3 regions of the Colwellia sp. Arc7-D genome follow, and region 3 is predicted to be linked to each of the others. Evidence: predicted binding sites of a transcription regulator. Region 3 holds the regulator's gene; each other region holds the start of a gene.

Region 1 (10,438 bases), 460 kb from region 3:
AGCTTAAATCTAGCCATAAAGGTAGTTCAGGTCGAAACTGTTTAATGCTGCGATATTGCATGCTGTAATAACCTTTAATTGTTACTTCAGCCCGTTGCATGGGTTTATACGGTAGCTCGCCTGACAGCATTTCATAGCAAATAACGCCTAATGAGAATAAGTCGCTTTGATTATCTGCTTTCATATGTAATAGCGTTTCAGGCGCAATATAGTTTAAAGAACCAAACGGTACTTCTTCTTTTATTGTTTCTTGATTCTCATCCAGTGAAGCAACAAATACGGTGCCGTAATCAATCAATTTAATGTGACCATATTGGTCGATCATGATGTTGTCGGGTTTTAAATCACGATGTACTAAATCTAAACGCTGAAACGCTCGCAATGCGCTAATAACTTGTTTCATTATATCGCGAACTAATGCAATGCTCGGTTTAGGATTGTCATGTAACCACTCGCCTAAGGTTTGGCCTTGCAGGTATTCACAAACATGATATAAAAACTGGCTGTTTTTTCTTCCGGGTAGCACGCGCATTACGTTACCGTGCTTAATACGTTCGCCAACCCAAGCTTCACGCATAAAGCCTTGCAAATAAATGGCATCTTCTGAAAAATTGGCTGAAGGTGCTTTTAAAACATAAGGTTTATCTGTTGCTAAATCGACCACCAAATATAAATGTGAACGGATACTCGCGTGGATAACTTTTTTAACTAAGTAGCCGTCCAGCTTCTGGCCAACTTTTAATGCTGGAGGTATCGCCTTTGCACTCAAATCACGTTGAATTTCAGTGAGTTTACGATTTGGTACTGCCTGCACATATACCAATAAACAGGTAACATTGTCATTACTACCTTGTTCAAGAGCGGTGTTAACAATTTTTAATGCAAGGGCTTCCAAATCAGATTTTTTTGGTGAAAGCGGCAAAGAATCAAACAATGATTGAAAAGTGGGCTTGGTAATATAGTCATGAATACCATCACAACTTAGCATGTATAAATCGCCAGATTGTAAGTCAATTTTATGAACATCAACCTCTAAACGATTATCAGCACCTAATGCTCTTGTTAATAAAGCCTGTTGCCCAATTTGCTTACGATTATGATCACGTGTAATAACCTCTAACTGCTGATTGCGATATTTGGTTATGCGAGTATCACCGACATGAAAAATATAACCAGTGGTAGATTTAGCAATTAAGGCTGAAAAAGTGGTCAACCATTGTGGAGAGTTTTCATCGGCTAAGCCTTCAACAAAGCCACCTTGTGAATATAGCCAGTTATTTAAGCTGGTTAATACTTTGGCTGCCGACTTTTGAGTTGACCATGTTTCAGGGGTTACAAGGTATTCTTGAATAAACTGAGTTACAGCAAGTTGAGAAGCATCCGCAGCTTTGTTTGCGCTCGATAGCCCGTCAGCAATCGCCGCAACAGCACCTTTAGCACGTAATTCGTGACTATCAGGCACAATAGCAGCGAAAGCATCTTCGTTTTCGGCTTTTAAACCTTTAGAAGAAAAACCGCCAATACACAATTGCAAATCTGCAGCTGTGCGTTGGTCTTGTTGGGTTTCATTGCTCATAGTTTGTTAATGGCTGACATTAATTAACTCTACCGTACCATCTTCTCGTACTTCAGTAATAGTGCCTTTGGGCTCTTCCATAAAGAGTAAAGTTGTAAACCCAACCACTGCAGTCGCGGCTATCACCATAAAGAAGGTTGAATAATCAACCATGGTTAATACCGTTAAGTAAACTACAGCACCTACGTTACCATAAGCACCTGTCATACCAGCAATTTGACCCGTTAACCTACGCTTTATTAATGGTACTGCCGCAAATACTGCACCTTCACCTGCTTGCACGAAAAATGAACAAGCCATTGCTGTTACTACGGCTAACGCTAAAGGCCATTCACCAGTGATTTCAGACATAGCAAAATAACCAACAGCTAAACCAGCGGTTAAAATTAATAAGGTTTTTTTACGGCCAAATTTATCTGATAACCAGCCGCCACCTGGGCGAGACATTAAATTCATAAAAGCATAAGTTGACGCTAACATGGCAGCATAAACCATACTTAACTCAAAAGTTTCAGCGAAAAATAACGGTAACATTGATACCACGGCTAACTCTGAACCGAATGTAGCAAAATAAAGAACGTTTAATACAGCGACTTGTCTGAATTTATAACGGTGAATTTCTTCTACTGGCTTTGAAAATAAATGACCGTTTACTTTTATGGTTTGTCTTACTTCAATGGCAAATAAAACCACTAAACTCAGATAAGCCAATATAGCACTTTGTTCCGATAATAAACTTACGCCTGCCGGTGATAATTTCCAAGCAAGTAAGGCTAAAGCTGCGTACATTGGAACTTTCATAATTAATAACAAAAAGAAATCACCAGTGGAGGTAACTTCCATTGCACCGGTTTGTTTAGGCTTAAAGTAGGTTGATCCTTTCGGAGTATCAGTTACGTTTTTATACCAAATAACACTGAAAATTAAACTTAATGCTCCGGTAAAGGCAACCGCATATCTCCAGCCGTCTTCACCACCAAACGCTAATGCAAGTGTTGGTAAAGTCATCGCCGCTGCAGCTGAGCCAAAATTACCCCACCCACCATAAATACCTTCCGCCGTTCCTAATTCATTAGCTGGGAACCACTCAGACACCATACGAATACCGATAACAAAACCTGCACCAATAAAGCCTAATAAGAAGCGAGACAATGCCGCTTGTTCAAAGGAGCTTGCAAAAGCAAACATAAAACAAGGGATACTACATACGGCAAGTAAAACAGCGAAAGTTAAACGAGGGCCGTATTTATCGGTCAACATGCCGATAATTACGCGCGCCGGAATAGTTAATGCGACGTTTAATAGCATTAAGGTTTTTATTTCCGCTTTCGATAACCCTAGCGAATCAGCGATAACTGACACTAATGGCGCGAAATTAAACCAAACTGCAAAGGTAATAAAAAATGCTATCCAGCTCATATGTAAGGCTTTCATCTTTCCTTTGAATGAAAAAATATTAAGACTCTCTTGACCGCTCATGCAACAACTCCTAAAAATTAAAATTTGTGTTATTTATTAACGAGAGATGTATTTTCTCTGATAATAATAAAAATGGGCTTGTTATTTATGTAAGCGGGCAGGCTTACTTTAATGCCAATAACGTTATTAAACACTGAGTAGCAAATGTAATGCCACCCAAAGCATTCTTCTTTATGATGTTGTTTCAATTGATATTGTTTTGTTTTTGATAATGGTTTTAAGTTGTGGTTTGGTTATTTATGCACGATACAATAACGTGCACGCACAGATTGAGTGCAGGAAGGTAATAAAAAACGTATGCACTGTGTATAAAAACTTTACACCATGGCCAGTTGAAAATAGATTAATTAATTAGCTTATCTACAGTGACATAAAGCTATAAATTTACTTATAAAAAAGTCGCATCAACCTCGTAAGAAAAAGTTAATTATATTCAGCGAAAAAACACGCAAAACTCGCTTTAATGTAAGAATTTACGCCTCATTTTGATTGGCGTCATATAGGTTGATATTTGAATGATGAAAGACTAGTTTTTTTATAATTAGAGGAAGCAGGCGTGAATTAGTCATACATAAGATGAATGTCAGCATGCCAGCATGTCGGCATGTTGCAAGGTAAAGGATAATATACTCAAAGTAGCAGCGACCAAGCATTCAATTAAGTATTCAATTAAGCATTCAATTAAGGAGTTAAGTGAGTAGTACCATCGTTGATATAATATTGCATGCAAGCACCATATCGGTGCAAACACTGCTTTAAACTATCTGTTTTTTTTCATTCACTTTATTATACTTAACAATTAAATTCTTTGATAACAATGAAATAAAAGTAAATATCTTGCCTAAAGTCACATGGCACACTAACTGCAGTTATCCGTATAGATAACGTTAAGTAACGAGTTGAGTCACAGATTTATATTCGTTAATAATATAACTAGATATACGAGAGCAGTAAAATGGCTATTACCGAAATCCCAACAGCTGATAAGTTAATAACTAAACATGCTGAACCGGTGACTCAAATTAAACCATCAATGGTGATCATTGGTAACGGTATGGCGACTGGTCGGTTGTTAGACGAAATAATTAAGCGCACGCCTCACAAGTATCAAATTACGGTTATCGGTAAAGAGCACTTTGGTAGCTACAATCGTATTATGTTATCTGCAGTATTAGCCGGTGACGCCACGATTGACAGTATTATGCAAAAACCGCTGGCGTGGTACAAAGCGCATAATATTAATTTTTTAAGTGGTTGTGTTGTTACATATATAAATAAAGAAAAAAAGTACGTAGATTTAGCCTCTGATACGCAAATACATTACGACGAACTCATCATCGCTACAGGCTCACGTACTGCTAAAATCCCAGCTAAAAATCAAGAAATTGCTGGTATCTTCAATTTTCGAAATATTGCTGACACTGAAAAAATTCAAGCCTTTGCTAAACAAGCGGGAACAAGCTCGAAACAAGCTGTTGTGATTGGTGGTGGTTTATTAGGGCTAGAGGCGGCTTATGGCTTAGCGCTGAGTGGTGTGGAAGTAACGTTAATCCATCGTAATAAATGGCTGCTTAACCGACAGTTAGATAAAGTTGCAGGTGTTATGTTGCAAAGCATTATGGAACAAAAGAATATTAAGTTTGCTTTAGGCCATGAAGTGGCTGCTTTTGAAAATATAAAGGGGCAAAGTTCAACAACTCAACCTTTAGCTAATTCAGCTGAACAGGCCGAAGAACTGTCTGGTGTTACGTTAACCAATGGTGAGTTTATTAGCGCGCAAATGGCCGTTATTGCTACGGGTATTACGCCGAACAAAGAATTAGCCGAGATCAGTAATATCGACTTCAATCGTGCCATATTAGTCAACGATTATATGCAAACCAGTGACACTGCAATTAGTGCTTTAGGTGAGTGTTGTGAACATAACCAAGCCACTTTTGGTTTAGTTGACCCTATTTGGGCGCAATGTATTACGCTTGCTGAGCGTTTATGTAACAACGTAGAAAAGCCATTTAAAAACGCACCTGTACCAACCAAATTGAAGGTGTCGGGTGTTCAGTTGTTTTCAGCGGGCGATGTTGAAGTATCAGACGATAGCCAATGTTTTACTTTATTAGATAAAAAAGCCCTTATTTACCGAAAGATTATTGTTAAAAAAGGCCAAGTAAGTGGTGTTGTTTTATTTGGCGATGTCAGTTCTGGTATGGCTTACTTTACGTTAATGCAGCAAAAAGTGATCGTTACTCCTATGTTACCAGAGCTCTTAATTGGCGAAGAATTTGTCACCATTGCAGAAGATGAGAAGAAAGTCTGCATCGCTTAGTAATGCTAAGGCTTTACGCTCATCTGCATAGTTTTGGCTTTAGCTTAAAAATAGCAATCTCGATTTTTAAATCAATAAATAGCTTTTATCACATTTTACCAACTAGCACTTTGCTAACGAAAAATAAGCGTTACAAAGGTTAGTTCAAGTATGAGAATTTCATGACCAACATTATTTTTACCGATAAACAGGCTCCGGCTTCAATAAGTAACCAAACCATCAGTAAAACCAATTGCCCATATTGTGGCGTGGGTTGTGGTATTGAAGCCACCGTTGAAAATAATAAAGTTATTGCGGTAAAAGGTAACGCCCTTCATCCAGCAAACTTAGGGCGATTATGTGTAAAAGGCTCTTCTTTGCATGAAACTCAAGGCATAGAAAATCGCATTTTAAGTCCTCGCGTTAACGGGGAGAATGTTAGTTGGGATGAAGCCACGTCTAAGGTTGCCAAGCACTTTCAAGATACAATAGCGCAATATGGTCCTGACTCTGTCGCTTTCTATTTATCAGGCCAACTGCTTACTGAAGATTATTATGTTGCTAATAAGCTAATGAAAGGCTTTATTGGCTCAGCTAATGTTGATACTAACTCTCGCTTATGTATGGCAACGGCAAGCACTGCTCACAAACGAGCTTTTGGCGAAGATGTTGTTGCTGGTTGTTATGATGATTTAAGCGCTGCTGAAGCTATTTTTATTATTGGTGCTAACCCAGCATACGCACACCCTATAGTTTATCAGCGCATGATTAAAGCAAGGGAAGAAAACCCAACACGCAAAATAGTCGTGATTGATCCACGTAAAACCGCTACAGCTAAAGATGCCGATTTATATTTAGCGATAAAACCTGGCAGCGATGCTTATTATTACAATGGTTTGTTAATGTACTTAGCCGAGCAAGGCAAGTTAGATAAAGATTATATCGCCGAGCATTGTCAAGGTTTCGAGCAAACCTTACAAACGGCAAAAAGCCAGTTTGTAGATATTTCAGCCGTAGCAGTCGCTTGTGATATTGAGCTTTCTCTATTGCTTGAAAGTTATCAAATATTTGCTCAAACCGACAAGGTTGTAACATTTTTTTCGCAAGGAATTAACCAGTCTTCAACGGGTGTTGATAAAGGCAACGCGATTATTAACTGCCATTTAGCAACAGGGAAAATAGGGCGAGAAGGCGCAGCTGCTTTCTCAATTACCGGGCAACCTAATGCTATGGGAGGGCGCGAAGTGGGTGGCTTATCAACTCAACTCGCTGCACATTTACATTTTGAAAACCCAAATGAAATAGACTTAGTAAAACGTTTTTGGCAATCCCCCAATATAGCTAGCAAACAAGGTCTAAAGGCAGTTGATTTATTTGACGCAGTAGATTCAGGGCAGATAAAAGCCATTTGGATCATGGCGACTAACCCAGTCGTCAGCATGCCCAATGCTAACCTTGTTAAGCGAGCATTAAAAAAATGCCCTATGGTAGTCGTGAGTGAATGTTATGAAAATACTGACACGTTAGATTATGCTGATGTAATTTTACCCGCGAGTACATGGGGCGAAAAACATGGCTCTGTAACAAACTCTGATCGCACTATTTCTGTGCATAAAAGCATGTTAAAAGCGCCTGGTGAAGCAAAAAATGATTGGCAAATAATTACAGACGTTGCACACAAACTGGGTTTTAAAGAGGCGTTTAATTATCAACATCCTGTCGATATATTTAGAGAGCATGCGGCATTATCTGGCTTTGAAAATAGTCATCCGTATGATGAAAATCGAGCTAAGAATGATATTTATCGCGTTTTTGATATTTCAGCCTTAGCCAATATTTCAGCACCTGATTATGAAAACTTTTTACCGACTAAGTGGCCGATTAATGCGGCGAACCCAAACGGGGTAAAACGTATATTCACTGATGGTGTTTTTGCGACAAAAAATCAAAAAGCGAATTTTGTTCCAATTATTGCTCAGCTACCTAAAATATTACCAGCTAGCCATCAAGTGGTGATGAATTCGGGTCGAATACGTGACCAATGGCACACTATGAACCGAACAGGTCGTGTCGCTAAATTAATGACCCATTCAAACGAGCCTTACATTGCCGTTAACGCAAATGACGCACAGCGTTTTCAATTGGCAGACAAACAACTTGCGGTACTCGCTAACTTAGGCGCTGAATATATTGGAAGAGTAAACATTACAGATGAACAGCGCACGGGTGAAATTTTTGTGCCTATTCATTGGAACGATAACTTTTCAGCTTCTGCGCGTGTTTCAGCACTCGTGAACCCGATTACAGATGAACTGTGCGGACAGCCTGAATTTAAACATAGCCCGGTTAGTATCAAGCCGTTTAATGCGGTATGGTCAGGCTACTTAATTTCTTCACAAACGGTAAATTGTCCAACCAGTTACTGGAGTAAAATTCAGCTTGAGCAAGGGCATAAATATTTATTGTCTGATAAGCAGGAGTTGGGTAACGATGAGACTTTTTTAGCTAATTTATATCCGAAAATTGATGACTGGCTGGTATTAAAAGACGATCAAAAGAATGTATTACGCATTGCGGGCTTTATCGATAACCAACTGCATTGTTTTTTTGCTGCAAGCACTGATTTAAGCCTAAAATTTAATAGCCGATATATTGAAGGGCAATTACATAAAGCACTACCAATAAAAACTCGCTTTGAGTTAATGTCAGGTATTGATAGTGATGGCAAAGATGACGTGGGTGACATGATTTGTTCTTGTTTTCAGGTGGGTGAAAAAACGATACAAGAAGCAATTAAATCTGGGCATTGTAAATCGGTAACAAGTTTAGGTGAAAAGTTAAAATGTGGCACTAACTGTGGCTCATGCATTCCTGAGTTGAAAACATTTTTATTGAAAAACTGATCTTTCAACATCATTAAAATTAGCAAAGAGTAAGCTAGGATTATCAGCGTATCAGCGTCGTATGGCTTATTCTTATCAAAATTTGAGTGTACGGCTACATATTACTGATAACCACTACAATTTGCGTTTATAACAATAAACATAGCTGCATATACAACCAAACAAAAAAATAATACATTTACTTAATTCTTACGCATTTCTTGCACATTTGTTTCTTATCATTACTTATATCATCATCAAAATAACAAATAGAGTATAAGTATGAATAAAGTAATAACCTTAGGTTTTCCTGTGTTAAGCCTGCTAATTTTTACTGGTTGTGGTGGTAGTAACTCAGCGAGTGAAGTCGTTGATGCTGTTGAAGTTGAAGTAGTAAACGACACGAGTAATTACCCTGTTGATACCACAAAGTTTGACTTATCTTCATCGGGTTCAGTTACCGAAGTTGCTTGTACTTTGTCTAATGGTGAAGCCTCTACTTGTTATTCTATTACCGTGAATGGTTTTCCATCAGATAGAACGACCCTCGGACCATTTTGTCCTGAAACTACCAGTACTGAAGCGGCTAACGCTGGAAAGTGGTTTGATGATGGGGTTTTATATGATCTAACGGGTGAGTTTATTACGAATTTAGATTTATTTTATGGTGATAGCAATTGGCAGTTATACAACGCCGAAACGGGTGAAGTTAACATTACCAATACGCAAATAGCCTGTGAAGCTGCAGCAAGACCAGATGTTGATGCTCAGTACAATAATTTTTGTGTGCAATGTGAAATTAGCTATTACAGTGATACTGAAGGTGAGGGAATATCGTCAACATTTTTAATTCCAACAACACCTGTAGCACGTTCACAAGCTGGTCAAGTTGGGCGAGATAGTGTTGGCGTAGCGTTCAACGGTGTTACTTTAGACGCCGCCGCACCAACAGAAGCTATATTGAGTGCTTATACTATTGCCGCATTTGACGATTGTGTGGGTCATGTTAACCCATTTGCTGGCTACCATTACCACGGAGCAAATCACGGAGAAGGTACTTGTCCTGCGATAGCATTTGAACCTGACGGCCATGGCGGTGCATTTGGTTATGCACTTGACGGTTACGCCATTCATAGCATGTTAGATGAAAACAACGCAGAAGAAGATGATTTAGATTCATGTCGAGGCCATACCGATGACGCGCGTGGCTACCATTATCATTCAGCTGGCCCAGGTGAAAACCTATTTATTGGCTGCTTTAGCGGTGAGACAGCACAATAATGAAGCACAATAAATTTTTAATAATTGCGGCAAGTTTAATGCTGCTGAGTAGCTTTGTTGCCAGCGCTCATGACTCTCATACTCATTCTGCGCCTTGGCAAGCTTGTGAAAGCAAGCAAAAGTCAGCGCAATGTTCATACACTAACGGTGAAAATGACCTATTCAAAGGCTCATGCCAAATGTTTAGTGAAACGCTAATGTGTGTTAGAAATCAACCGATTATTCACGCTGATGCGCAGGGTAAAAAGTCTGACAAGCTGGCTGATAAGTCAGTGTATAGTGAGTAAATTTATCTGCAATTTTATAGCTACTTGTATCTATATAATCCCTAAAGATAATTTTTAATAAAAATAGAACCAAGGTGTGTATCCTAAGTTAATTTAAAACTAGATACTCACTTGGTTCTTTTAGTTTATTTACTTCTCTAGTAAGTCATAGCTAGTAAACCATACCGAGCAAGCCATGCCTAGTCAGTCATATCTAATTCAGATAAGCATTTATATATTCTAAAATTGTTATTTAGAAAACACTTTCTTAAGTAATTCGGTGGTTCTTTTTTCTGGATTTTCACGAATAGCCGCTTCTTCTTTGGCTAAATATTCAAATATGCCTGACAAGGCTTGGGTTTTAACTAACTCAATTAAGTCACTACTTATATCAGGAACAAAAGGTAGCGACTGATATTTTGAGATTATATTGTCGTATAGGGTCAATGCACCTACATCAGCTAGACTTTGCTTAATTATAGGGTCCATTGCGTTGGCAATTGGTGCTGACATTTGCTTTTTGAAATATTGCGTAGCAGCGTCATTTTCACCATTATAAATTGATTGTATATCGACTAGTGTTAAGTTATTTATTGCGTTTGATATTATCGGACCTGCGGCTGGAATGGCTTGCTCTGCCGCCTCATTCAAC
Region 2 (10,438 bases), 1.3 Mb from region 3:
AGCATGTTGATCGTTTGATTCAGATGAAGTTGCAATGGTTGCTGTAACTGACATTTGAACAGATGTAAGTGTTTCGCTAATGGTAGATAAAAACACTTTAGCTCGACTACGCTCTTGTTCAAGATCTTCAATCATGAAATCAAAAACATTGAGACATTCAGTCATTAAGTTCTGGTTCGAAATTTGGCCGTGTAAGCTAGACTTAATTTTACTTATATCCGCTTTATGTTTTTTAGAGATGACTAAGGTATTTAAGATCGAACTAAATCTACCCAGTAATTCCTTTGGGGCCTTTTGTTGAATAGCTACTGTGTTACTTTCTGGTAAGGCTTCAACTTCAACATGATTAATTTTATCAAGTATGACAGGTTTACTGGTATTTGTTGTTTGAGATTTTTCTCCAGCCAGTTTAATTTGACTGTGTATTATACTCTCATAAAAAACGATAATTTCGCTCATTAATGGTATGTATTGAATTAATGACCCATGGCCTTCTTCTGCTTTAGTTATTAGGGTTTGAAGCTGACGACGGCTTTCTTTTGGAAAGTTTTTACTTTTTTGCAGGCCAGTACTGGAATTATTTAATTGTTCATGTATTTCAATTCTGTTTTTATCATTCTTTAGCGAGTACTGTCGAAGAAGTGTGGAAATCTTTTTTATATCTTTTTCAAGAGCTGTAAAACTTGTTGCTGTTTTTAGGGTAGATCTTAAATTTGCTAATTTGTTATCAAGCAATATATCTGTGCCTTTACAAGCTTGAGATAGTTTGCCAATAAAGCTAGTTAACAGGGATGATTGCGCACTAAATTCGTTTTCTAATAATGTGCGAGAGTTTATAGCGGATTTAAGTCGAGACCTTAAATCTTTAATAGTTTTATCTCCGACTGAGTTTTCAGTCATATAAATCTTCCCTAAAATGCAGCACAATGGAAAATTAGCACTGTTAATGCTAATTAAAATAGAGTCTTAACAACAAAAATAAAGCTATATTTTCAGTATATATTAATAATAAACATTCCAGTATAAAAAGCTAGTATTAGTGCATAACTAATGAATTTTAGTTCAAAAAACAAGCACTCTTGTTGGTTATTGTCTCAATGTTCTCAATGCAGGTGCTTTGTTTTGCGTTGTGGAGCGAAAAGGGTTTATGTCTAAACCACCTCTGCGTGTATATCGAGCAAATACTGTGAGGCTTTCTACTTGACAAAAATGCTGAATATCACAAAAAATACGTTCCACACATTGTTCATGAAACTCATTATGTTGTCGAAACGAAATCAAATACTTTAATAAAGTGGCATGACAAATTTTCTTGCCATTGTATTTTATATAAATACTGGCCCAGTCTGGTTGATTTGTAATTAAGCAATTTGACTTTAATAAATGACAAACCAAATACTCTTTTACATTCTCTCCATTGTCGTGACAGGCATTCTGTAATAGCTCAGGCGTTAATTGATATTGATCTATTTCAATATCAATATCATCAATACATACAGCGTTATCAACAGATAACTGCAGTGCAGGACAATTATTTACTGTAAAGAGTTTTACTTCAGCATTTGCGCCAGCGGTAGCGGATAGGTCTTTTACTAAAGCTGACTCGACAGATTGCCATGATGAAAACTTAGTCTGGTTAAAACTATTTAAATAAAGCTTAAATGACTTTGATTCAACAATGTTTGGGCTAGTACAAGGAAAGCTGAACTCAGCAACAGCAACAACTGGCTTACCTTTATCATTGAGCCAAGAAAGTTCGTAACCATACCAAACATCTTCACCTTTAAAAGGTATATTATCCATTGTTAAGCCCAAACTATCTCTATTTAGGCTTCTTGGCACTGCTTGCAGCAATGTTGGGTTATATTGGCTACAATACTCTGTTGCTTTTCCAAGGGTTAATTTACTGAGTGCTTTTGCGTTTGTATAAGTGCTCATTTTTGAGTATTTTCTTCTCTGGTTGTACAATATGAATAAAATTTTCTTTATTTTATAGGAATTAATCGTTAGATGAAAATATCAAATAATTCACTCAATGAACTGGTATGGAATTTTTCACAAGATTACTTACAAGCATATCAACACAGGTTTGAACATTTACCCATAACACATCAAGTTGAAGATTGGCCTTCACCTTGTGAGCAAGGTATTCATGAAGAAGAGTTTTCACTCTGGCATCCCATTAAACTTGAAGAAACATTAACCTTTAATAATGTTGAAGCAGCTTTAGAAGTCACGATTCATCATGATATTAAACAGTACTTTACCACTATGTACAGTGACAGTTTAGACGCTAGCTGTGCAGAAGGGGATTTGTCGCTTTTATTTGCTTGGAGCGCAGAAGACTTTGCTCGTTTACAAGAAAATATTATCGGCCATATTTTAATGAAAACGAAATTGAAACAAAAGCTAACGATCTTTTTTGCCACTACCGATGATGATAACCATATTATTTCACTAGACAATGATACAGGTGAAATTTGGGTGGAAAAAGTGGGCTGTGAACCACATAAAAAAATAGCAGATACGCTGGTTGAGTTTATCTCACAACTTGCGCCAAGGATCCCTCCAAAAGCTATCGAAGAGTAATAACCAATTATTTATTAATCCCATTTAATTTTTACGTACTAATTTAAAATTAATATGCATCTTTTAGATGTTTATATTTAATTAGCTAAGTTATCGGTTAGCGCTTTTACTTGCTGTTTTAATTCCGCAATTTCATCTTTTAGTGGTGCTAAGGCTTCTGCGATAAGCAAACTAAGCTCTTCGGAGCCTGGTTTTACTTCTGTTGATTTTTCAGATGAAGTGACCTGATGTGATGCTTTAATAAAGTCAGGCTCGTGATGCCAGTTCTTTAGAGCAGAAATAATTTTAGGCAAAGGAACCGCTTGACTCAAGTGGCCTTTAATTAATGCAACACTCGGTACTTTTCCTTCATTGGCAAGTTTGTTGGCGATGATTGAAATTTCATCAAATATAGTCATTAAGCTTAACTCAGGTGTTAAAGAGACAATATTTTAGCGAAAATTACCAATTAAGTCTTGCTTTGTTTTTGGTTTTTTTATTAATTTATAATTTAATCAATTGGTTACATAGTTGGTTTGGCAATTGCAATTAAGTTTTTATACTATTACTTTTGATGAGAGAAGAAAAAATGAAAAAATCGTTATTAGCACTAATTATAATCGCGCCATTAACTTTGAGTTTAACTGGCTGTGTTATAGCAGTTGGCGGCGAAGATGGGCATTCTATGTCAGGAAGTTTTGAAGATAAAGAGTTCGAAAATAGAAAGAAAATTGCTAACATTCAGTTAAATACTACATTTTCAGACGTTGCACGTGAGATGGGTGTAGCGGATTTTAACGAATCATATTTAGATGATGGCAAAGCCGTGAAAGTGGTTTATTACCGAACACAACGGTTACATAAAGATGGCTTAACAACAAAAGACGAATGTACAAAATTAGTCTTTGTAAATAATAGTTTGACGGCGATAGAGCAAGGGATTTAATTACAATTTAATTTACTGATTTATTACAAAGTTTAAATAGGAAAGGGCGATATCATTTATTGATATCGCCCTTTTTTAGGTAAAGATAATACTATCTATCAGTATTTTCTAAAGCATCGTTAGCATAAAAATTTATGACTTATGTTTTAGCTTTTTACGACGTTTCTTACCTAGTTTTCTCGTTTGCTTCTACTATGGTGTGAACTGTTATTATGACTTTTTTGTCTGTTATCGCTAGAACGCTTTCTCATGTTTTTTTCACTTTTTGAACTGCGTCTTTCGTGGTATGTATCTTTACTTGTAGTGTTCGGTTTAGCGTAATTATTTTCCGAACTTCTACTATGATTAACTGTTTGTTCACGTTGTTTTACGTGCACTTGTTTATCGACATTTCTTACTGTTTGGCGCTTATCTACATAGTATTTATTTGATGACTTAACAGGCTCAGAACTTCTTACCTTATTACTATGTTTAGTTTGAGATTTATTTTGCTGCCATTCCTTATTTTTATAGGGCTCATGCTTAGCCATAGATTGTTTTTTTACATGTGTTTTGTCAATTTTAACCGCACGATTCACCTGCAGCTTATGCCTAATATTATCGCTTTTATCACTTTTGTATTTACGCTTGTATTTAGAGTTAGCATGCTGAGTAATAGACTTGTTTTTATTACTAAAGTGCTTTTGCTCTGCTCTTAAATTTTTATGCTGCTGAACACTCGGAGTATGACTACGGTATTTTTTTTGTATATTTGAACTACGATAAGCCACACCTTTTCTATGGCGTGGATTGTGCTCCCAACGTTTTGCCTGATAACTTGTTGAGACTTTTTTCTTGCTATGACGTTTGTAATAGCGAGATTTGTGATGATTAACTACCACATGTCGGTTGTTCCAATGAACAGCACCAAAAAATAGTCCTACAGTAAGGTGAACAGGGTTATGCCAGTAATAAGGACCGTGATGCGATACATAGTGAACAGGGTGGTGCCAATACACCGGAGGGTAATGGCTCCAACGCCAATCGCCATAAACTAGCCTAGTATCGTAATATGGCACATAAATAATATCAGGTTGGCTTGATTCAATAATAATTGTTTTGGTTTCACGAACCACATTCACGTTATTCATGTTTTGAAGGTTGCCGGCTTGGTCGGCCTGTTGACGCAATGCTTGAACACTGGCCAGCACTTGTGCTTCATTTTGTAAAAAAGCATCGCCTAAATTGCGCATCCATCGTAAATCTTCACTTAATTTTTTAAGGATGTTTGCAAAAGGTAAAAGTGCTTTAACACTGGCGTCCCAATCTTGATTTTCAGCCGCGTCGGCGAGTTCTTCAGTGCTTAATTGAGTGTTTTTGTTTAACCAGCGTTCGGCGTCAACTACTTCAATAGGGTAAGTTGAAGCAATTAGAATATGGCTAAGCAACGCGTCTGGATATAATGCGATAGGAGCTAGCATTTGTTCAAGCTCAGCCTCAGTAAAACTGTTCACTTGTTCTGTATAAGACTGTTCAACATTTGCCATCACAGGGCTAGCTGTGTTATTCGCTATACTTGGCGCTGAAAATATCAGTGCACTTGATAGTGATATAATTAAATAATTCAGTGACTTGCTAAGTTGTACTTTTTGCATGTTACTTCTCCTAAACATCGTATGATGAAAATCCCCTTGAAAAAATAGCGTCTAGAGTGAGCTACAAGGTGACTTTTTAAGTTATGCATACAATATTACTCTGTGTAAACTGAACGATAGCTGAACAAATTGTAAAGTTAGTCATTAAACTCTTTATGATGGGAAATTCAGCGTAAATTTAGCGCCTTTAAGGTGCTCAGATGTTTCAATAAGCATAGTTCCTTGGTAACTTTTTACTAAGTCACGCACTATGGCTAAACCAATGCCGTGGCCATGTTGATAAGTATCTGCACGAGTTCCACGTTGTAATATACTTTCTCTAAGGGCGGGTTCTATGCCTTTACCGTCATCTTCAATAATAATAGTCATACTATCTTGGTGTTGACTAATATCAAGGTGGATCTCTTTATTTGCTGCTTTACAGGCGTTGTCTAGGATATTGCCGAGTATTTCTAAAAAATCGGCCTCATCACCTTTAAAGTTAGCATCAGGTGCAATAGTTACCGTAAAATTGAGTGACTTGTCTCGATATATTTTGGTTAAACTATTGAGCAGTTTTTGCACGATGGGAGCTACAGCAGTACCTAAGTACCATGAAGATTGTCCTGCACTTTGAGCTTTACGAAGTTGATACTCTATAATGGCATTAATAATATTGAGTTGCTCTTGTGTGAGTACCGATAACTCTTTTTGAGTTTGCATAACAGCTAACGGTGTTTTTAAGCTATGAGCAAGATCTGAAAGTGCGTTACGATAACGCTGACGTTGTTTTTGTTCCGCATTTAATAACAAATTTAATTGTTCTGTTACTTGAGTTAACTCGGTTGGGTAAACTTGCGAAAGTCGTTCTATTTTACCCTGCTCAACGTCACTTAATTCATTGGTTAAGTTTTCTAATGGCTTTAAAGTCCATATTGACCAAAGGTATTGAATGATCAAAAGTACCAACATTAAGCCTGCTAAACCTAGCAGAAGTTGTCGATGAAACTCTGCCATCATCAGTGTTAAATCATTTTGTTGTTTAATTATATGCAATGTCATGGGTAAAGGCTGAGCTTCACTGCCAAAACTTACACTTAAGCTATAGACAAAATGCTTATTGTTATCGATATCAGCTTCATAAAATAAACTTTCCCCTAGCGCAGGTTGTTTAAAGCTTGATGGTTGCCATGGTGAAAGTAATGACTGAGAACTCCATAACTTTTCTGTTAACTGTGGTTTGTTAGCCGTGGAATTTTGTTGCCATAATATTGAGTTGGAGCTGAGTACAGCATATAAGCCTGATTGGCTAACATTAAATTGGTTTTCTAATAATTGTTCAGGCATTACCAGGCGGTTATTATCGACTTCAATTATAGCTAAAATAGAGTATGAATAGGCAGAGAGTTCATTCTCTAAGCTAGCAACCATATGCTTTTCGTAGGCATTACTTATAATGAGCCCAACGATGGGCAATAAAATAAATATCATCAACAAGGCGCTAAATAACACTCTTGTTTTTAATGAATTAAATAACTTCTTTAGCGAATTAAACAACTATAAATTGCCTTTCTTTGATTTATTAAAGTGCTTATACACAAGAGAAAAAATTAAATTAAGTGAGATAAGTCTTTTAATAAGTAGCCTTGACCACGCAATGTTTCAATAAATTGATATTGATTGTCGGGATCGAGTTTTTTTCTCAATCGGCGAATAAACACTTCAATTACGTTTGAATCTAAATCAAAGTCTTGATCGTAAATATGTTCAGTTAATTGAGTTTTTGATTTAACTTCACCTAAATGATGCATTAGGTATTCAAATAGTTTGTATTCATAACTACTTAACGAGATAACTTTTTCATCAACGCTAACTTGCATACTAGAAGTGTTAATCGTAAAAGGGCCATTTTCAATTAACGGACTCGCTTGTCCTGTACTGCGACGAATTAAAGCATTTAATCGTGCTAATAATTCTTCAATATGAAACGGTTTAGTTAAATAGTCATCTGCGCCAGCATCTAACCCAGACACTTTATCTTGCCAACTACCGCGTGCAGTAAGTATTAATATAGGGTAGGTAAAACCTTGTTCACGTAACGATTTTACTACGCTAACGCCATCAAGTTTTGGTAAGCCTAAATCGATAATAGCGGCATCATAGGGAAACTCTTGACCCTGAAATAGCCCTGACTCGCCATCATCAGCGACATCAACGCTATAATTGGCCGAAATTAAATGCTCTTTTACATGAAGTTGTAAGTTTTCATCGTCTTCAATGAGTAATATTCTCATCAATTAATTCCCTGAAATACGGCCAGATTGGCCATCAACACTGACAGAAATTACATGGCCATTATCTTTTAGCAACTTCACTCGATAACTAGGATTTTTTTTAGAGCCACTATTGTTTACTTTCAAAACCTTACCACCGAATTTATTTTTAACTATACGTGCTGCTTGCTGAGCACTAATTGACTTGCCTTTATCTGGCTGACCATATCGAGTGTTTTCTATCTTTATATGATGAGGTACTCCATTAATCTTAGCCATGACTGGGAATGCTAATAGTGAAGCTATTATGCTTAGAATAAATAAGTTTGTTTTCATTTAAGTACCTTCTTAAAACTACTTTATCAGACAGTGTAAAATATTGAATGCTGTAATCCAAGTAAGTGTTATTTTAAAGTAGTTAAGCTGAATGCTCTATGAACATAAATACACTAATTATTGAAAATAATTAACTGTAGTTCCGTTTGATTTAGTGTTCAGCTTCGGTTCAGATTAACTTTGGTTAAATGACAGTCATACTATAAATAGAGGCTACTCTTATGTTTGATAAAATATTTAACACAATGCTTATAAAAACGTTAACGAAGACGTTAATTATTAATTTTACGGCGACATTATTACTGTTAAGCCCAATGTCTTTCGCAGAATCAGCAACTGAACTTGGACATACAAGTCAATCCTTTGGCGGGTTAACAAACAACTTAACGACAAAAGAGAAAAAACAACAAATCTCTCAAACTAACAGTACTATTAAACCAAGAAATTTAGCTTATAAAGGTATGAGCAGAACTGATGTAAATACGGCACGCCAACAGCAAATTAATTCAGTATCAATACTTTCAACAAAGTCTAATGTTGAAAGTAATTCGGCTTTTTATCACAGCTTTGCTATTTATAGTGGTTACAGCCAACTTATTGAAGACATTGATGAAGATGGATATTACCAGACATTTAGCGTGAGCTTCGATGCTGATATTTTATCACCCATAATGAATGAACAAGCTGTTGTTTATGCTGATCTATATTTAAGTGAAAATGGCGGTCCTTGGGTTTTATATTTCTCTACCGATGATTTTGTTATTACGGGTGATGAGACTGCTGATGAGTTTGAAGTTGTTACTCAGTTAGACTCTGGCTACATTCCAAATCACTATGACGTTTTAATAGACTTATATGAAGTGGGTTATAATGATGTTGTCGCAACATTTAGTTCAGATGATAGTAATGAGCTTTATGCCTTGCCTTTGGAAAGTAGTGACTATGATCTTGAGTACATAGAAGTTGAATACTACAGTGAGCATGGCGGTGGCAGTGCAGTGTTATTTTGTCTGATTATACTTTCATTATTCTACAGAAGAGTTTTTGTTAAGCAGTAAACTTGATAAACCTTGTAAGTGTGAATAGTAAAGAGGTTACTTTATTGTTCGCCTTATTGGGTTTCTGATTCAGCGATAAAGTTTGACCTTATTTCTCATATCCTGATATGGTGAAGGTATAAAAATAATAATAATTATCACCATTTATGAGGGATTTTAGATGTCATCAGATGCCATTGATAGTAATCAAGTCGATATAAAAGCCGCTTATCTGTCGGCACAAGATTTAAAGTTAGCTGCATCATTACTTTACCAAGCGTATCATGATGATCCAGTGTTTTTGGAAATATTTTCATCTGACAAAAGTGATTATGAACAACGTCTTCGTGCAGCAATTCGTGAAGAATTAAATGCATTTTGGCAAGCAAAACAGCCAATGGTGGGTTTATATTTAGGCGATAATATTGTTGGTGTCGCTTGCTTAAATAATCCTGAAGATGGTGTTTCTTCTGAACGATTTTGGCACTGGCGCTTAAAAATGTTGCTTGGTGCAGGGTATTTCAGTACCAAACAAATGATTGAAAAAGAGAAAATTGTTTTAGCTGCTGTGCCATTGAAAAAATTTCACATGCTATCTTTTATTGCTATTCATCCACTGCATCAACATCACGGCTTTGGTCATTACTTAATGGCGGCAGTCAATACGATCTTAGATGAACATAAAGAAAGTGAAGGTGTTGCTGTGTATGCAACAAGCAAGAAATACAAAGCTTTTTTTAAGAATGTAAACTATCAATTTATAGAAGAAGTCGAAGTGGGTAATGTCTCAGGTTCTTTGATGGTTTATTATCGAGAAACACCTGAAAGTTAATATTGAATAATTCATTTCACTAACTTATGTAAGCTATAAGCTGCAATCTCTATGAGTTTGCAGCAGACTTTAAAAATAATTTAACGTAATTTATTTAATAACCTCCCAAAAGCTCCCTACCTTTGTAAGACATATCCTACATTAATGTAGGATATAGTGTTCTTTGTATTACTTTAAATCTACCATTCTAGCTTAACTTATTGTAATTAAATGAAAATAATTAAATCGTTCAAGTAAAAAGATAAGTCGTGTTTATTTTTTTGAATTTAAGCACTTTTTAAAATTAGTGCTTAGTCTAATATTATCCCTGTCAGGAAGACAAAGGGATTACAAATAATGGTATGGATAACCAACAGGATGCTTAGATTAGCAAAGAGATTGGATGTCTCACAAGGATAGAAGGAAAAATTGTCAGGGAATTGTTATCAGGATGATAAGAATAGACAATTGATGTAACTAGGACAGTTACTTTTAAGGATAATATGGACAGCAAATGGTTTGCTAGGAAAGGCAAGGGATAGCTCTTTATGGATGAAGCGGGATCATTATATATTTATGCAGGATGCATATAAGCTAGTTATAAAAAAGCGGTTCAATGAGCCGCTTTTTTTTGTCTGAAATTTGATGAAGCCTTTATTAGGCATAATCATTGGCTGTATGTGACTGATGATTAATGACATAACAAGTTTATAAAATCTCTCTACCTGATTAGCGCCTGCCAAAATACCTCATCGTCTTTTATTATTTCTAGTAATTCAAAAGTAGATAAGTAAGTTAGTTTAATGTATAGCACTTTTAGACATAACACTTTTAGGCATAGCACCTTTTATGCA
Region 3 (10,438 bases):
AACATATTGTTCACCCAACAAACCAGCCGTTAAAATTGACACTGAAGTTGCTTCTGAAAAATTGTCATATTCTGCAAAAATGTCTAAAGTGACCACTGGCGTATAGTCTTCTCGATCTAATGCAATATTACTTACACGACCAACGACAACCCCACCAACTTTTATCGGTGAACGGACTTTTAAACCACCAATATTATCAAATTTAGCATACAGCTGATAAGTGCTACCACTGCCTGATATACCGCTATCAGCAACTTTTAACGCAAGCATTAACAATGCAGCAATACCAATTGCAGCAAATAAACCAACCAATAACTCTATTTTTTTCGACGCCATGTCTTCCACCAAGTTCAAATATTATTTAACTAAATAACCGCTTTGCTAATTTTAATTTGCAAACATTAATGCGGTTAATACAAAATCTAAGCCTAAAACTAGTAGTGATGATTGCACTACCGTAGAGGTTGTTGCTCTACTGATACCTTCAGATGTTGGCTCACAAGAATAACCTTTGTAAACCGCGATCCAAGTAACCACAAAAGCAAACACCACACTTTTAATAATGCCATTTAAAATGTCTTTCTCGAACGACACTTGTGACTGCATAACAGACCAGAATGTGCCACTATCAACACCTAACCAATCTACACCAACAATGTGTGCGCCTAGAATACCAACGGCTGAAAATATTGCCGCTAATAACGGTAAGCTGATAAAGCCCGCCCAAAACCGAGGGGCTACTACACGACGCAAAGGATCTACCGCCATCATTTCAAGACTAGACAATTGTTCGGTTGCTTTCATCAAACCTATTTCGGCCGTCAATGCTGAACCCGCTCTACCTGCAAACAATAATGCGGCAACAACAGGCCCCAGCTCACGTAATAAAGACAATGCCACCATTGGCCCTAAGCTAGCTTCAGCGCCATAGCCTACTAAAATAGTATAACCCTGTAAGGCGAGTACCATGCCAATAAATAAGCCTGACACTAAAACAATGATTAACGATAAAACACCAACAGAATACAGTTGTTTCATCAATAACGGAAAACCCTTACGTGGGTTAGGAATATGCATCAATGCAGATGCCAGCATTAATAAAGCTCTACCTAAACCAGAAATTTGGTCAATTATAGTACGACCGAAAAGTTGTAGTTGGTTCACTTATCAACCCCTTGGCCAATTAATTCTTCGCTATATGAAGCTGCAGGGTAGTGAAATGGTACAGGACCATCAGCTTCACCTTTAACAAACTGCTGCACTAAAGGTGACGTTTGAGCGTAAATCTCTTCCGGCGTACCTTGACCAATAATTTTTTGTTCCGCAATAATATAGATATAATCGGCAATGCTCATCACTTCGGGGACATCATGAGAAACCACAACTGAAGTTAAGCCTAATGCTTGACCTAATTCACGTATTAAACGCACAATTACACCCATAGAAATAGGGTCTTGACCAGCAAATGGCTCATCATACAGAATCAATTCTGGATCAAGCGCAATTGAGCGAGCAAGTGCTGCACGCCTAGCCATACCACCGGAAAGCTCACTTGGGCGTAAATTTCTTGCACCACGTAAACCAACGGCCTCTAGTTTCATTAGCACCATTTTTTCAATAACATCTTCGGATAATTCAGTGTGCTCACGAATAGGAAAAGCGATATTGTCATAAACACTCATATCTGAAAACAATGCACCACTTTGAAAAAGCATACTCATGCGCTTACGTATTTCATATAATGCATTACGCGAAAGCTTAGGAATATCGTGACCGTCAAATAATATTTGTCCGGATTCTGGTTTGATTTGCCCACCAATAAGTCGCAGCAGGGTTGTTTTCCCAATACCACTAGGACCCATTATTGCTGTAACCTTCCCTTTAGGAATAGACAAACTAATGCCATCATAAATGACACGTTCGTTACGCTTAAAAGTCATGTTTTTGATATTAACTAAAATTTCAGACATATTAGTTGAGATAACACCAGGTTAATGATTGCTTATATAATGGAATTCTAACGCAGCGCAACACGTCAGTCATTACAAATTAGTAAATATTTAGTAGGAAAAGAGTAAGTAAAAGTATGTAAATGTAACCAAGCCGAGTAAATGTGCTTGTGTGCATTACTTTATATGACAAACTACCGTGAGTAATTTGAGCTAAATCTGCAATTCAAAATCAACCAATGTATTTTCACAAATTTATGTTCAATCAGCGTGCCAATAATATCAGAAAACGTTTATAATGCCCGCTGCGCAATATAATGACGCCAAATCAGTATTAATTGGCTGTCATCAGTTATCATCAATGGTTTATTATTCAAGCGTAAAGCATACATGCAAAAAATGAGTTAGCTGGTTTTTTACAGCATATTAGACATTAAGCAATACCGACGCGAAGTGATAATAGCTAAGCCGCCGTAGAGATTTGATTCATTATTTTAATTGATATTATTTCATCATCAAAAATTATTTTTACCCAAACAGGAGTTTTGAATGTTAATTCAAATTTTGATCTTATTACTTTCACTAATCATTTTAGTGTGGAGTGCAGACAAATTTGTATTTGGTGCTTCGGCATTAGCACGCAACCTTGGTATTTCTCCAATGATTATTGGTTTAACTATCGTTGCTATGGGCTCTTCAGCTCCTGAAATGATGATCGCTGCAACGGCCTCTTTGCAAGGAAATCCTGATACCGCCATTGGTAACGCGATAGGTTCAAATATTACCAATATTGCTTTAGTTCTTGGCTTAACTGCACTGTTTAACCCATTGACTGTCTCATCGTCCACGATCAAACGTGAAATACCTCTCATTTTAATTATTACGGCTATAGCAACATACATGCTAGCTAATAGTAACTTTAGTTTTAATGAAGGTTTAATTCTAATTATTGGCTTTGTACTCTACATTGCGACCTTACTCTTCGTGACATTAAAGCGCTCAAAAGAAAACCCTATTGACGACAAAATGGTAATAGAAGCAGAGCAAGAAGTACCTGATGGTGTGAGTACCAAGCACTCGGTTATATGGCTTATTGTGGGTATGATTTTACTGCCGTTAAGTGCCAGCTTCTTAGTAGACTCTTCTATTTTTATAGCGAAAGCCTTTGGTATTAGCGACCTTGTTATTGGCTTAACAGTAATAGCCATTGGTACCAGCCTACCTGAACTAGCAGCCAGTATTATGAGTATTATTAAAAAAGAAGATGATCTAGCCCTTGGTAATATTATTGGCTCAAATATATTTAATATATTAGCTGTGTTGTCGCTTGCGGGATTAATTTCTCCAGGCAATATTGATAACGCCGCTGCCGTGCGCGACGCTCCATTTATGCTAGCAACCACCTTCTTATTATTTATACTTTGTTTTAGTCGTGGTGGAAAGTTTCGCATCACGCGCGCGAAAGGGTTACTATTATTAGCCGTCTTTATTGGTTATCAAGTGTTACTTTTTAGTCAAATCAACGCTTAAAAATTGGTCTTTAGTCATGAAAAACTTTAAACAATTAGCACTGAATGTAATTCATATTGAGCAACAAGCTATTGCTGAGTTAACGCAATTTATCGACGACGACTTTGCACAGGCTTGTGAGCTAATGTTTAATTGTCGAGGTCGTGTTATCGTCATTGGCATGGGAAAATCTGGTCACATTGGTGGTAAAATTGCGGCTACTTTAGCCAGTACAGGTACACCTTCATTTTTTGTTCATCCCGGTGAAGCAAGTCATGGTGATCTTGGCATGGTCACCATTGATGATGTCGTATTAACCATTTCTAACTCAGGTGAAACGGGTGAAGTATTGGCCATTATTCCTGTTCTTAAGCGTATTGGCGCCAAAATAATTGCCATGACCGGCAAGCCCGACTCTACACTTGCTAAACTTGCCGATACCCATGTCTGTGTAAAAGTATCACAAGAAGCTTGTCCGTTAGGGCTAGCACCAACATCAAGCACAACAGCCACTTTAGTTATGGGTGACGCTTTAGCCGTTGCTTTACTTAACGCGCGTGGTTTTACCGCCGACGACTTTGCTTTATCGCATCCCGGTGGTAGCCTTGGTAAAAGATTATTATTACGCTTAGCCGACATAATGCACAAAGATGAACGACTCCCAACGGTGACACAAAGTGCTAAAATAAAAGATGCCTTAGTTGAGATGTCGTTAAAAGGCTTAGGCATGACGGCTGTGGTTGACAGTGACAACATACTTGTCGGTCTTTTTACTGATGGTGATTTACGTCGTATTTTAGATGCTGAAATTAATATTCATCAAGATAGCATCACCAGTGTAATGACAAAAAATCCACTGGTAGCTAAACAAGACATGTTAGCGGCAGAAGCATTAAAAATTATGGAAGACAAAAAAATTAATGGCTTAATTATCGTCAACGATGATAATCAGCCTATTGGCGCGATGAATATGCATGACTTATTGAAATCAGGAGTGCTATAAATTGGACAGTTTATACGGAAAAGTTTCGCCAAGTGTTTGGCAAAAAGCACAAAAGATCAAACTCTTTGTTTGTGATATTGACGGCGTTTTTTCTGATGGCCGTATTTATTTAGGTAACAATGGTGAAGAATTAAAAGCCTTTCATACCAAAGATGGATATGGCATCAAAGCGCTAGGAGCTAGTGGTGTTGATGTTGGTGTAATTACAGGCAGAAAATCCAATATCGTACAAACTCGTATGACCGCATTAAACGTAAAACATATAGTGCAAGGCGAAGAAAACAAACTGCCAGCGTTGAAAGCAATGCTCGCTTCATTAAAGTTAAAGCCAGAACAAGTGGCTTACATCGGCGATGATATGCCTGACTTCGATTGTCTAAACTATGTTGGTTTTAGCATTGCAGTAAATGATGCACATCCCGCCATTTTAAACTTGTGTGACTACATAACTTATACCCGCGGTGGTTTTGGTGCGGTACGAGAAACCTGCGATCTTATTATGCAAAGTCAACAGACTTTAGCTAATGCGTCAGGTGCAAGTATATGAATCGCATAACTATTGCGACAATAGCACTTTTTTTACTCGCCTTAACAACCTATGGCATACTCGAATGGTTTGGTGCAGAAAAACAAACCAGCAATATTCTCGAAAGTGCCAATCAGCCAGAATTTATTGCTGAAAACCTCAACAGTGATGTTTACAAATCAACAGGCCCATTATCCTATAATGTTGAAGCCCAACGAATGGAACATTATGCTCAATTAGAGGTCACACACTTTGAATACCCACGTTACACCTTGTACCCAAAAAACAATAAACCGACTTGGCAAATAACCGCCAATGAAGGCACGCTATATAATAATAATCGTGTAAAATTAAAAAATCGCGTACGTTTAATCGCCACTGATGAAGAAAGTTTAATACAGGAAGTACACGGAAAAAATCTAGAAATGGACTTAAAAACAAATATTATCAGCTCAGAGCAAACAATCTTAATATTAGGTAAAGGATTTACTATGTATGGCTCAGGATTAATTGTAGACTTAAACACAACACAGATGACATTGACTGAACATGTACAAACCATTTATAAAAAAATTAAAAAATAACCTTATTTATTTTTCTGCATTTGCATTATTAATGCCGACAGTAAATGCTGAAAAATTCGATGTTGACCAAGAAATTAAAATTTCTTCTTCACGCCAAGCAGCTGATCTGAAAAATAAAATATTCAGTTATATTGATAATGTCATTATCTCTCAAGGTTCACTGACAATTAATGCAGAACTCGTACAGGTGATAACTCAAGATAAAAGCAATAATAAAATTTATATTGCAAAAGGTTCTCCTGCGACATTTGAGCAAACGCTGCAAGATGGTAGCCCTATCAATTTACAAGCCAATGAAATTCGTTATGAACCTGATTTGAATACGGTTGTTATTTCAGGTAATGCTTTGCTACGCCAAGAAGGTAGTGAAGTAAGTGGCAGTAAAATTACCTATAACTTCGAGACTGAATATGTCAATGCCGAAAGCTTAGAAAATGCTAAGGTTGAAACAGTATTGCAGCCAAAAAATAAAACTGAATTGCCAAAAAAATCTAAGGACAAGCAAGAGTAAATGTCTACTTCAACATTATCAGCCATTGGCCTTGCAAAAGCCTACAAAGGCAGAAAAGTCGTTAAAAACGTTAGCATGAAGGTTTCTGCTGGACAAATTGTTGGCTTATTAGGACCAAATGGCGCAGGTAAAACCACTTCGTTTTACATGATCGTTGGCTTAGTTAATAACGACAGTGGCTCAATTATTTTAAATGACGAAGATTTAACCTTATTGCCTATGCATGAACGTGCCCGCAAAGGTATTGGTTATCTACCTCAAGAAGCTTCAATTTTTCGTAAACTAACGGTTTATGACAACATAATGGCTATTTTACAAACCCGTAAAACGCTAACCGACGTTGAAAGAGAAGAAAAACTTGAGCATTTATTAGAAGAATTTAACATTGGTCATATCAAAGACAACCTCGGCATGAGCCTTTCTGGTGGTGAACGTCGACGAGTTGAAATAGCGCGAGCTTTAGCTGCAGATCCTAAATTTATTCTCCTTGATGAACCTTTTGCTGGTGTTGATCCAATTTCGGTAGGTGATATAAAAAAAATTATCCTACACTTAAAAGAACGTGGCATAGGTATCTTAATTACCGACCATAATGTACGTGAAACCCTCGATGTCTGTGAGCATGCCTATATTGTTAGTCACGGCGAGCTTATTGCCGAAGGTAACTCTACTGAAATACTTGCAAATCAACACGTAAGAGATGTATACCTTGGTGAACAATTCACGCTATAGTGAATAACAGACTTACTCGGTAACATACTAATGTACTTGAACAGGGAAAAGAAAACGTAAATGCGTCCTACTCTGCAACTCCGTATCGGACAACAATTAACGATGACCCCGCAATTGCAGCAGGCTATCAAGCTGTTGCAATTATCGACCTTGGATTTACAACAAGAAATTCAAGAAGCTCTTGAAAGTAACCCTTTACTTGAAGTTGATGAATCTCCCGACAACAATTCAGAAAACACCCCTGACAATTTAGAAGAAGCATACTCCGCTGGTATTGGCGATAGCGTAGAAATATCCTCAGATGGCAGCGAAGATTCTGTACCGACTATTGATGAAATAAGCTCATCAGAAGGCCTAGCAAAAACTGACATACCCGAAGAATTAAATAGTGATACAACCTGGGATGACAACTTTAGTGCCAGTGCGAGCAGTGGCGGTGTTGGTCATGCATCAGAAGATTATACCTATCAGGGTGAAACAAAAGACTCCTTACAAGACCATCTTATTTGGCAAATGGAACTAACACCATTTAGCGATACCGATAGAACAATTGCTATCGCTATTATTGAAGCTATAGATGATGCCGGCTACCTAACAGTTTCTGCAGACGAGATATTAGAAAGCGTAGGCATTGATGGTGTTGAACTTGATGAAATTGAAGTAGTGCTTAAACGGATTAACGTTTTTGATCCGGTGGGCGTAGCGGCTCGTTCAATTCCAGAGTGTTTACTTATTCAGCTCAACCAATTTTCAAAAGATACGCCTTGGCTCGCTGAAAGTAAGTTAGCGGTAACCGAGCATATCGAATTATTGGGTAATCGCGATTATCGCCAATTGATGCGAAAGTTACGCATTAAAGAAGACCAATTACGTGAAGTTATTCGCTTAATACAATCATTAGACCCTCGCCCGGGCGATAGTGTTATCAAGAGTGAAGAACAGTATGTTATTCCTGACGTGTCGGTTGAAAAGAAAAATGGTCGCTGGACTGTAGAGCTAAACCCAGACACAGCACCTAAGTTATCGGTAAATCAACAATATGCTGCCATGTCTCGCTCGATGAAATCATCAGCAGACAGTCAATTTATTCGCTCGAACTTGCAAGAAGCTAAATGGTTTATCAAAAGCCTTGAAAGCAGGAACGATACCTTGTTAAAAGTGTCCAATTGTATTGTACAGCGCCAGCAGGGTTTCTTTGAACATGGCCCTGAAGCTATGCGACCTATGGTTTTAAATGATATTGCCGAAGCGGTAGATATGCACGAATCGACTATTTCTCGTGTTACTACACAAAAGTATATGCATACACCCAGAGGCATTTTTGAGCTTAAATACTTCTTCTCTAGCCATGTAAGTACTGAAAATGGTGGTGAATGCTCATCAACCGCTATTCGTGAGTTAATTAAAAAACTTGTTGCCGCCGAAATACCCGCAAAGCCATTAAGCGACAGTAAAATCGCCGATATCTTGGCCGAACAAGGCATTAAAGTAGCAAGACGCACTATTGCCAAGTATCGAGAGTCACTCTCTATACCGCCGTCAAATCAACGTAAAAGCCTATTGTAGGCAACCTTAATCACCAAAAAAGAGGAATGAAGCTTATGCAAATTAATCTTACTGGACACCATGTCGATGTTACCGACTCATTACGTGATTATGTTAATGCTAAATTTGAAAAAATAGAGCGCCACTTTGAACACATTAATAATGTACATGTGGTACTAACGGTTGAAAAATTGAACCAGATCGCTGAATCTACTGTGCATTTAACGGGCTCGGAGGTTCACGCTAAGGCTGAACATAACGATATGTATGCATCAATTGATGCATTAATTGATAAATTAGATCGCCAAATTTTGAAATACAAAGGCAAAATCAACAAGCATTAGCGCCAAGTCGCTTTAGGTTTTATAAGTTTATGAAGTTGCAAGATATCCTAACCCCGGAATGCACTATTTGTGCAGCACCGGGTTCCAGTAAAAAACGTATTCTAGAATACTTAAGTAGTCTGGCCGCTGAAAAATTGGTTGAACACGATACTTTTCAGCTACTAGAAAGCCTAGTTAAGCGCGAAAGAATGGGTTCTACCGGCATAGGAAATGGCATAGCGATACCGCATGGACGTTTAGATAATTCTACCCAACCCATTGCGGTGGTTATTACCACAGAAGAGCCGATAGATTTTGATGCGATAGATAATCGTCCTGTGGACATTTTTATTGCTTTATTTGTGCCCGAAAATGAATGCCAAAATCACCTGTGTACATTACAAAGTATCGCAAAAATTTTTCGTGAAAAACAATTTTGCAAACAAGTGCGTAAATGCCAAAGTAACCAAGAGCTGTTTCAGCTAATCCAACAGGCGAGTTAAGTCCCCATGAAGTTAATTATAGTCAGTGGTCGTTCAGGATCAGGTAAAAGTGTTGCATTACGCGTATTAGAAGATCTGGGCTACTATTGTGTAGATAATATACCGGTTAATTTGTTACCCGCTTTAATTCATACCGTCATTAATGATTATGAAAATGTTGCCGTCAGCCTAGATGTTCGAAACCTACCTGCTGACCCTAACGATGTACCCGAAATTATAGAATACTTACCTAATGCCGTAGAGCTAAGTTTACTTTATTTAGATGCCGACGATAGTGACCTAATCCGTCGTTTCAGCGAGACACGACGCTTACATCCGCTAATTAGACAAAATATAGCCTTAGACCAAGCCATAGCCTTAGAAAAAAAGCTTCTTGAACCTATCGCAAGTCGTGCACATTTATATATTAACACTAGCCAGCTATCACCACATCAGCTAGCCGACTTAGTTAGAGAGCGTATACTAGGTAAAAAATCGGGTTCTATGGTGGTTGTTTTTGAATCTTTTGGCTTTAAACATGGCGTACCACAAGATGCAGACTATGTATTTGATGCGCGATTTTTACCTAACCCATTTTGGGATAAAGAACTTAAGGGCTTCACCGGATTAGATAAACCTGTGCAAGATTTCCTTGCTAGCCAACCTATTGTGACAAAGTTTATTTGGCAAATAAATAGCTTCATGATGACCTGGTTACCGCATCTAGAACGAAATAATCGCAGTTATATTACTATAGCGGTTGGTTGTACCGGCGGTATGCATCGCTCTGTATATATCACCGAATTACTCGCAAATAATATGCGTAAAGAACGTAAAGACGTGCAGTCTCGTCATCGCGATTTACCTGTTGCCACAACGTAACTTGCTATGAGCACACAAGCCAGCCGTTATGTTCTCATCATCAACAAGCTTGGGCTTCATGCCCGAGCGGCTTCTAAACTCGCACAATTAAGTCAAAAGTTTACCGCAAAAGTCACCATTGAATTAGACGAAAATCATGCCGACGCCAACAGTATTATGGGCATAATGCTGCTTGCAGGTGCACAAGGTAAAACCGTTAAGGTAATTGCTACGGGTGAAGACGCTGAATTAGCACTCGAAGAAATTTGCCAACTTTTCAGCAACAAATTTGATGAAGCCGAGTAGCAAAACTCATATTTATTGTCGGCACCGTTAAGTCAATAAAAAAGCTGCGAAATATCGAAAATTACGGTAAACTCAACGCGTTAAATATTAACATTCGATACCATATA

Evidence for each region. Region 3 encodes sigma-54, which starts transcription at its own class of promoters, with help from an activator protein. Its sites were predicted from a motif close to GTTGGCACGNNNNTNGNNT; they were not measured.
Region 1: the regulator sigma-54 is predicted to act here: its motif matches at 3,194-3,212, upstream of DBO93_RS14795 (NarK family nitrate/nitrite MFS transporter).
Region 2: the regulator sigma-54 is predicted to act here: its motif matches at 3,099-3,117, upstream of DBO93_RS11275 (DUF3192 domain-containing protein).

Annotation. Positions count from the first base shown of each region.
Region 1 is NZ_CP028924.1:3,421,784-3,432,221, reverse strand. It holds gene DBO93_RS14800 (bifunctional protein-serine/threonine kinase/phosphatase) at 1-1,576, opposite strand, end outside; gene DBO93_RS14795 (NarK family nitrate/nitrite MFS transporter) at 1,583-3,055, opposite strand; gene DBO93_RS14790 (FAD-dependent oxidoreductase) at 4,011-5,378, shown strand; gene DBO93_RS14785 (nitrate reductase) at 5,540-8,260, shown strand; gene DBO93_RS14780 (YHYH protein) at 8,522-9,520, shown strand; gene DBO93_RS14775 (hypothetical protein) at 9,520-9,807, shown strand; gene DBO93_RS14770 (DUF4197 domain-containing protein) at 10,036-10,438, opposite strand, start outside.
Region 2 is NZ_CP028924.1:2,571,717-2,582,154, reverse strand. It holds gene DBO93_RS11295 (GGDEF domain-containing protein) at 1-900, opposite strand, end outside; gene queF (NADPH-dependent 7-cyano-7-deazaguanine reductase QueF) at 1,087-1,938, opposite strand; gene syd (SecY-interacting protein) at 2,011-2,589, shown strand; gene DBO93_RS11280 (hypothetical protein) at 2,667-2,987, opposite strand; gene DBO93_RS11275 (DUF3192 domain-containing protein) at 3,158-3,514, shown strand; gene DBO93_RS11270 (DUF3300 domain-containing protein) at 3,685-5,148, opposite strand; gene DBO93_RS11265 (ATP-binding protein) at 5,302-6,684, opposite strand; gene DBO93_RS11260 (response regulator transcription factor) at 6,738-7,421, opposite strand; gene DBO93_RS11255 (PepSY domain-containing protein) at 7,425-7,736, opposite strand; gene DBO93_RS11250 (choice-of-anchor H family protein) at 7,958-8,794, shown strand; gene DBO93_RS11245 (GNAT family N-acetyltransferase) at 8,955-9,605, shown strand.
Region 3 is NZ_CP028924.1:3,886,076-3,896,513, forward strand. It holds gene mlaD (outer membrane lipid asymmetry maintenance protein MlaD) at 1-336, opposite strand, end outside; gene mlaE (lipid asymmetry maintenance ABC transporter permease subunit MlaE) at 388-1,164, opposite strand; gene mlaF (phospholipid ABC transporter ATP-binding protein MlaF) at 1,161-1,970, opposite strand; gene DBO93_RS16845 (calcium/sodium antiporter) at 2,499-3,479, shown strand; gene DBO93_RS16850 (KpsF/GutQ family sugar-phosphate isomerase) at 3,496-4,461, shown strand; gene kdsC (3-deoxy-manno-octulosonate-8-phosphatase KdsC) at 4,463-5,008, shown strand; gene lptC (LPS export ABC transporter periplasmic protein LptC) at 5,005-5,571, shown strand; gene lptA (lipopolysaccharide transport periplasmic protein LptA) at 5,603-6,082, shown strand; gene lptB (LPS export ABC transporter ATP-binding protein) at 6,083-6,814, shown strand; gene DBO93_RS16875 (RNA polymerase factor sigma-54) at 6,875-8,380, shown strand; gene hpf (ribosome hibernation promoting factor) at 8,416-8,703, shown strand; gene ptsN (PTS IIA-like nitrogen regulatory protein PtsN) at 8,733-9,185, shown strand; gene rapZ (RNase adapter RapZ) at 9,192-10,046, shown strand; gene DBO93_RS16895 (HPr family phosphocarrier protein) at 10,053-10,331, shown strand.